2 regions of the Tatumella sp. UBA2305 genome follow, and region 2 is predicted to be linked to the other one. Evidence: predicted binding sites of a transcription regulator. Region 2 holds the regulator's gene; the other holds the start of a gene.
The links. Region 2 encodes CRP, which controls carbon source genes, mostly activating them, when cyclic AMP is high. Its sites were predicted from a motif close to ATGTGANNNNNNTCACAT; they were not measured.
Positions count from the first base shown of each region.

Region 1: B3Z23_RS05295 (glycoside-pentoside-hexuronide (GPH):cation symporter) is a predicted target of CRP. The motif match lies at 2,414-2,431, and genes of this name have one in related genera.

Region 1 covers NZ_DDVT01000012.1:45,978-50,195, reverse strand. The annotation lists gene B3Z23_RS05300 (family 43 glycosylhydrolase) at 1-741, opposite strand, end outside; gene B3Z23_RS05295 (glycoside-pentoside-hexuronide (GPH):cation symporter) at 759-2,198, opposite strand; gene B3Z23_RS05290 (D-2-hydroxyacid dehydrogenase family protein) at 2,683-3,648, opposite strand; gene B3Z23_RS05285 (YbfB/YjiJ family MFS transporter) at 4,097-4,218, shown strand, end outside.
Region 2 covers NZ_DDVT01000018.1:173,973-178,190, forward strand. The annotation lists gene B3Z23_RS11805 (YccS/YhfK family putative transporter) at 1-1,473, opposite strand, end outside; gene crp (cAMP-activated global transcriptional regulator CRP) at 1,538-2,170, opposite strand; gene B3Z23_RS11815 (OsmC family protein) at 2,470-2,874, shown strand; gene B3Z23_RS11820 (phosphoribulokinase) at 2,911-3,780, opposite strand; gene B3Z23_RS11825 (YheU family protein) at 3,866-4,087, opposite strand; gene B3Z23_RS11830 (hydrolase) at 4,090-4,218, opposite strand, start outside.

The DNA.
Region 1 (4,218 bases), on a different contig from region 2:
GCTGGTGGTGAACACTGGCCGGGGTGATTTGTGCCAGTGGCTTAACTGTAACGGATCCGCATCCAAAGCTATCCACAGCAGCCCCAGACAATAATTCTGGTCAGTCGCACTGGCGGAATAACTGACAAACAAGCGTTCACCGTGTTTAATCACCGCCGGCCCTTCGTTCACCAGAAAACCTCTGCATTCCCAGTCATATTCCGGGCGTGACAACATCAGCGGAGTACCACGGAGCGTCCACGGGTTTTCCATTTCAGACAAATACAGGTTTGAATTTCCGGCGATATCCGGAGCTTTTTGTGCCCACAGATACCACTGTCTGCCCTGATGATGGAAGGTGGTGGCATCGAGAGCAAAGGTATCATATTGGGTCGTTACCTGACCTTTTTCGACCCAATCACCGGTCAGCGGGTCCTCTCCCTGGCATTCCAGCACAAACATACGATGCTGGAACATATTATCCCTTAGCTCCCGGGTCGGGGCCGCGGCAAAATAGAGATACCATTTACCGTTGATCAGGTGTAGTTCAGGGGCCCAGATAAGCTCGCTCATCGGTCCATGGTCGGGTTTACGCCAGACCACCACTGGCGGAGCCGACGGCAAATCTTCCAGCCTGGCTGCCCTGCGAATTTCCAGCCGGTCATATTCAGGCACCGAAGCGACAAAATAGTAGTACTGCTGGTGGCGGATAATAAACGGGTCCGCGCGTTGTTCTATAAACGGATTTGGCCAGTTCTGCATGTCGGCTCCTGTTAATGTTATGACAGCATTTGCGGCCGGACGGTGGTGACTGTCTGGCGCTCACGTTGTTCCGCTTTTACCTGACGATAAAGATCAGCAATACCGGAATAATTTCTTCTCCGTTTTTCCAGATCAGACTGGATCTGTTTCATCAGACTGCGGTCAACTTTCAGCAGTCTGACCACTCCGGCGGTCAGCAGATACCCGAAGGCAGGGATCAAAGTAAACAGCATGACAATACCTGACAGCGCCTGGGGGGACTGGGTGGCAGCGCTGGCGTTATATCCATAATGTGACAGCAGGAAGGCGACCAGTGCACCGGCAATTGCCAAACCGCATTTAAGAAAGAAAATATTGCCCGAAAAGCTGATTCCGGTCAGACGTTTACCGGTCTTCCATTCGCCATAATCATCCACATCGGCCATCAGCGACCAGTGCAACGGGGAAGGGATTTGGTGCAGGATATTCAGTAAGAAATAGAGGCAGGTTACCAGCCCCACCGCCTGCGGGTTAACAAACCAGAACCCGGCTGAAAACAGGGCCAGCACGATATTGGTCCAGAAAAAGACTTTCAGTTTGCACCAGCGATCGGTCAGAGGTCGTGCCAGCATACTGCCGATCATCATGCCGGCCACCCCAAGACTGATGAAGAAGGTGGCAAATCCGGCACTTTGCTGCATCACCCGGGTCACGTAATACATTACCGCGGCCATACGGATGAATCCCGGGCAGACATTACATAACGTCAGTGCCAACATTCTAATCCACTGGTCATTTTTCCATACATCCCGTAGATCCTTACGCCAGGCATCATGTGAAGGTACTGCCGCATGGATACGCTCCTTAACGTTGAAGAAGCAGAAGAAAAACAGGCACATGCCAATCAGCGACAACACGATCATCGCTGACTGGTAGCCTCTGGCCTTATTGCCGTCACCAAACCATTCGGTCATGGGTAGCAGTGACAGGGTCAGCAACAAGGTGGCTACGCCAACCATCACGAACCGCCAGGACTGACAAGCTACGCGCTCGACCGGATCATTGGTGATGACGCCGCCCAGTGAGCAGTATGGGATATTTACCATGGTATAGGTCATCGACATCAGGGCATAAGTGACAAAGGCATAGATGACTTTGGCCTGATAACTCCAGTCCGGCGTGGTAAACATCAGAATACTGGCTATCGCAAAGGGAACAGCCCCCCACAATAACCAGGGTCTGAAACGGCCCCAGCGGGAAACTGTGCGGTCAGCAATCACTCCCATTATCGGGTCAGCCACGGCATCGAGTATTCTTACCGACAGCAATAATATTCCCACCATCGCCGGTGATAAGCCGAAAACATCGGTATAAAAGAAACTGACAAACAACATAATCGTGCCAAAAATAATGTTACATCCCGCGTCTCCGGAGGCGTAACCTATTTTTTCACGCAAAGAGAGTGATGACGTTGACATGGGGTTCATCCTTTTCCTGGCCATCCCCGACAAAAGTTCGTGACTGTGGGCAGTCTGCCTGTCAGGGAAAACGGCAGATATGCAGCGGTGTACCGGTCACCGGCCAACAGCCTGGTGTGAGATTCAAACCTATGATTAACCATACCCTCAGGTGCAGGCAGCTAATCTGGAAGTTATCGCTTAGTCTATGGACAAAACAGCTACGCCTGTCAGGGATGTGAAGAGGATCAACTTTCCTGACAGCCGACAGTCAGGGGACTGCCCTTCCGGGCAGAGAAACCATGACTGAAGGATAACCCCCGGGATATGGAAAAAATCTCAGCGGTCTAACACCGTCTGCGGACCCGGAAGTGGATGATGCGACTCTGGTCAGTAAAGCACTGAGCCAGACAGACATAGCACAGCTAATAAAAACTTCTGCGCAGGGCGATAGTCGGCACCTTCAAGCGCAGGCGCCAGAGTCGCTGAACATTCAGGCGAACAATCAGTCAGCCAGGCACCTGACAGGTTCTCCGTCGAGCCAGCCCCGGATATTTTCAATCGCCTGACCGAAGTAGGTGTGATAATTCGTATCGCTGACATAGCCCAGATGCGGAGTGGCCAGCAGATTTCGGGTTTGGCGGTAAGCAGAGCCTGCGGGCAGAGGTTCCTGTTCAAAAACATCAATTGCGGCTCCTGCGATATCACCGTTCTCCAGTGCCTTGATGAGTGCACCTTCGGCGATCAGTTCTGCGCGGGAGGTATTGATTAACAGCGCAGTTTTTTTCATCTGTTGCAGGTCGGAATAACTAATCATGCCGTGACTACGAGGTGAACTGACCAGATGCAGTGTAATAACGTCCGCCAGTTGCAAAATCTGTTTTTTGGAAGCCACATAAGTGACCCCCTGTTGTTGGGCCTGTGCTTCGGTGAGGTTACTGCTCCAGGCGTACACATCCATGCCAAATGCCTGCGCATAGCGGGCAATGATTTTCCCGGTTTTCCCCAGCCCGATAATGCCTATTTTTTTACCCTGCAGGGTCATTCCCAGACTGCTTTGCCAGGGGCCATTTGTCGTTAACGCTGACGATTCGCTACAAATCTGCCGTGCCAGGGCCAGCAGGAGTCCCCATGCAAGTTCGGCAGGAGGCACGCTGCTGCTTTCGGTACCACACACGGTGATCCCCAGCTCAGTCGCGGCCGCAATATCGATGGACGCATTCCTCATCCCGCTGGTCACTATCAGTTTTAGCAACGGAAGCTGGCTGAGCAGTTGTCGGGTGATGGCGGTACGCTCGCGCATCACCACCAGAATGTTCGCCTCTTTCAGCAACACGACCAGTTGTTCAGGGCTGCTGACCGGCGAATGAAGAGTATGGACGCTGATACTGTCCGGCAACTGCGTCCAGTCGGCCATTTTCTTAGCCACGGTCTGATAATCATCAAGGATAAAACATTTATATGGCTGCATAGCCTGACCTTCCTGTGAATGTATAAACCGTGGAATTCCAGTGAGCGAAGCAAAATCAGTGTCCGGTCATTTAGCTTGATAATCGCAGTTTATTCCCCGGAACATCCCTTAAAACAACCTGGTCACCCCGGGAATATCTTCTGTAAATGGCACCTGACCCTGCAAGGTTACGGGTTTGTTACCTCAGAATAAAATTATAAGTCGCAAGTCAGGTATTTTCACTCCGACAGCCTGTTGTACAGAGTTCGTTTCAGCACAGCTTAGCCTGCTCCCCAGGGAAAAACGCCTCGTGGCGGCCCGGTACACGGTTATTTTGCTTGTTATATCTCATTTTGAGATTTATATTTACTACGAATTCCTATTTAGAGAATATAGTCAAAGTGACAGATACCCTTTTGGAGGCCGTGTGGGTTCGCTAAACAATGATAAGTCAGAGGCGAAAGCCAGAATGATGGCGTTGGCAGGCGCTGTAGTACTGGTTACAGGCATGGGGTATGGGCGTTTTGCCTTTACCGGAATAATGCCATTAATGATTCAGGAACATTTGATGACGCTGAGCCAGGGGAATCT
Region 2 (4,218 bases):
CATCAGCGTATCCAGCAGCCGGGGAACCAGGAAATTCACCCCATTCAGTGATAATAACTGCAGGCTGTATACCGCGGTCACGGTAAAACCAATCGTCGCCCATCCGTAATACTGGCGTGAGAAAAGATAGCTGAACAGTGTAATCACCAGCATCGTGAGCAGGATGACCGGTTCCGGGGTAGATAGCTTCAATGATAAGGCCGCAATAATAAGCCCGGCAAATGTGCCAAGGGCACGGTGTTGGATTCGTACCCGGGTGGCGATATAACCATTCTGGCTGACCAGAATAATGGTCATCAGTACCCAGTAAGGTTTTGGCATATTCAGCGACAGGGCCAACATACTGGCTGCCATCAGCATCACGGAGAAACGTCCTGCAGTACGCAGAGCCGTCGATTTAAATGACAAATAGCTGCGTAACGCCGGCCAAAAAGGTAAACGACGCTGAGTATCTGCCATAATATCACGGCGATAAAGCGGCATCCCTGATTGCAGCACTTTGGCTATTTTACTGAAGTGATAAGAGTAAAATTGTCCGACAGGATTGTCAGGATACCGACGGGCGATATTCTGTAACTCTTCCAGGGATTCACTCATCGAAAACTTGCCGGGTATCTGGTGATACAGGATATTGTCCGCTGTCTTTCTTAACTGCTCAGCCACCTGCCCGGCATTACGCTTGATTATGTCCGCTGACTGGCTTTTTTCCACCAGTTCCCTGACATCTTTGCTCTGGCTAAGAGTGACAGAAATGTGTTCCTGCAAATCTTCGGCCATCATAAATGTCCGGATTAAATAGCGTTCGCGGCTGTTTTTTTCCGCCGAAAGCATATGAATTTGCTGATAGCCAGTATTTATCAGATCGACAACTTTTTGTTGATAATTCAACAGTTCGGGCAGCGATTTATCATAATCGTTACTGCTGAGTAGTGCGTATTTCGCTTCACAATAGTTAGCCAGTGCACGGTACAGCAGGCTAAGAGTTTCCCGCAGCGGCTGATCTTTTGACAGTCTGAACCAATACCAGTTAAACAGTCCATACCATAATGTTCCGCCGCCATATAATAGTGGCGGGCCCCATACCGGCATTCTTCCAGCCAGACTGAGCGTAAAAGTCATGGCGATCAACGCACCCGGCAACAGACGGCCATGTAATGGACTGATTTCGCCGCAAACACCAATCAGCAGAGGTAAAATTCCGACAATAAATGGTAGTGGGACATTATGTTGCAACAACCATTGCAGCAGAAAGCTGCTGAAGGCAAACAACGATCCACCAATAATAATGCGCTTAAAAAAATGACGGTGCGGAGTGTCCAGCCCGGAAAGATTACAGCATGCGGGAACCAGCGAGAAGAGCAGCCCTTTTTGCAGATCTCCCGCCAGCCAGCTAATCGCAACGGGTAGACAGAGGACCAGCGTTTGACGCAGTGCGTAATTGACTTCCGGATGATAAATAATTCTGCGCCACATCAGATACAACCGCAGGTAGACAGTAAAACGGAACACGGCAGGGGCCTGCCGTGCATATCACAAATTAACGGGTGCCGTAGACGACGATCGTTTTTCCATGCGCGGAGATGAGATTCTGATCTTCCAGCATTTTAAGAATACGTCCTACTGTTTCGCGGGAGCAGCCGACGATTTGGCCAATTTCCTGACGGGTAATTTTAATCTGCATTCCATCCGGGTGAGTCATAGCATCCGGCTGTCGTGCCAGGTTAAGTAGCGTCTGAGCGATACGGCCAGTCACGTCAAGGAAGGCCAGGTTGCCTACTTTTTCAGAAGTGACCTGCAGGCGCCGGGCCATCTGAGATGACAAGCGCATTAAAATTTCGGGATTGACCTGGATGAGCTGGCGAAATTTCTTGTATGAAATTTCCGCAACTTCACATGCCACTTTGGCACGTACCCAGGCGCTTCGTTCCTGACCTTCCTCAAATAATCCCAACTCTCCAATGAAATCGCCCTGATTCAGATAAGAGAGGATCATCTCCTTTCCTTCTTCATCTTTAATCAGAACTGCGACGGAGCCCTTAACAATGTAGTAAAGGGTTTCCGCTTTCTCACCCTGATGGATAAGTGTGCTCTTGGAGGGGTATTTGTGAATATGACAATGGGACAGGAACCATTCTAATGTAGGGTCTGTTTGTGGTTTACCAAGAACCATTCTCTTCTATCCTCTGTTGTAATCGTGCCGGAAACACAGGGGGTAAGCTCCTGTGGGGCGCTGAAATCATAGGGCATTTTCGGCTGGCATTCACGACAATCAGTCAGGCTCCTTTCTGACGATCCTGCTCGTTTAGCCATAGTTGTCATCGGGTAAAAAAACTCTACCCTCTGTTTGTAGCACACCCTGACGAAACTGTCTCCTGTTGTCTTGTCTGACTTTTGTCATTTGGGGCAGATTGCTGTTTATACTCTGAAGGAGTAATCTGGCGGAAATTTTAACAATTGAGAGTGAGCATAATGCAGGCACGTGTGAAATGGGTCGAAGGACTGAACTTTATCGGGGAGTCTGCGTCCGGACACCAGGTTCTGATGGATGGAAACTCAGGCGATAAGGCACCCAGTCCGATGGAAATGGTCCTTATGGCAACCGGAAGTTGCAGTGCCATTGACGTGGTCTCTATTCTGCAGAAAGGCCGCCATGAGGTTGCTGATTGTGAGGTCAGGCTGACTTCTGAACGTCGTGAAGAAGCTCCTCGCTTGTTTACCCATATCAATCTGCATTTTATTGTCAGCGGCCATAATCTTTCGGATAACGTCGTTGAACGGGCAGTAACGCTATCTGCAGAAAAGTATTGTTCCGTATCTTTAATGTTGGGTAAAGGAGTGAACATTACCCATAGTTTTGAAGTGATTAATCGCTAACAAGGCGGTCACGGGTGCCAGGTAGCACCCGTGACCTTAGTTGAGGCAACGCTCTTCCATGAGTCGTTTGACCAGGGGAGTCATAATCAATTCCATGGCCAGCCCCATTTTCCCGCCAGGCACCACCAGTGTATTGATATGTGAAATAAACGAACCCTGGATCATGGCCAGTAAATAGGGAAAGTTAATTTCTTCCAGACCACGAAAATGGATCACGACAAAACTTTCATCCAGTGAAGGGATGGTTTTGGCGGCGAAAGGATTAGACGTATCGACAGTCGGTACCCGCTGGAAATTGATGTGGGTGCGTGAGAACTGTGGAGTGATGTAATTAATATAATCATCCATTGAGCGTACCACTGAATCCATCACTGCTTCTCTGGAGTGGCTTCGTTCACGCATATCCCTGACAAGTTTCTGAATCCATTCCAGGTTCACGATAGGCACTACGCCTACCATCAGGTCCACTTTATCGGCAACGTTATGCTGTTCAGTGACAATTCCACCGTGTAAACCTTCATAAAACAGCACGTCCGTATTGTCCGGCAGTGGCTGCCAGGGAGTAAATGTTCCGGGGACCTGTTTCCAGGGCACCGCTTCATCATAGGTGTGCAGATATTTTCGTGAACGGCCGGTACCCTGCAGGCCGTACTCGTTAAAGGTCTGTTCCAGCAATGAGAAGTCGTTCGCCTCGGGGCCGAAGTAACTGATATGTCGCCCTAAGTCACGGGCTTTGCGGATGGCAACATCCATTTCTGGTCTGCTGTAGCGGTGAAAGCTGTCACCTTCCAGCTCAGCGGCATGAATGTTGAGTTGCTGGAATATTTTACGGAAGGCAAGGCTGGTCGTTGTGGTACCGGCCCCGCTGGATCCGGTCACAGCAATAATAGGATGTCTGGCGGACATGAAAATTTGCTCCCTGGACCGATACGGCTGACAGCATTGTTAGCATGTCTGGCAGCGTGTGTCATCTGTCAGTAAGGAGAAGTTACTACTCAGCCCTGAAATCACTGGCAGGCATCAGAGTTACAGATTCATGTAATTCTGACCAAACGACGACAATTTTCCCTGCACTCAATTGCTGACGAATATCCGCTGTTTTTTCAGCCAGTGTACGCTCATATTCGCCATAATCGGTGCCTTCTCTGAGCACAAAGGACTCGATCAGGTTATCCAGGGTTTCAGGGGAGATTTGTTGCCAGGGAATGATCACGATTATTTATCCAGCCAGGTTGAAAGCCATTGCGGAATGCGTTGTTCAAGCCACATGACCGGACGAGTCAGAGATCCTCCGACAAAGCCAACGTGCCCACCATATGGGGACAACTGATAAGTGATGCTCGG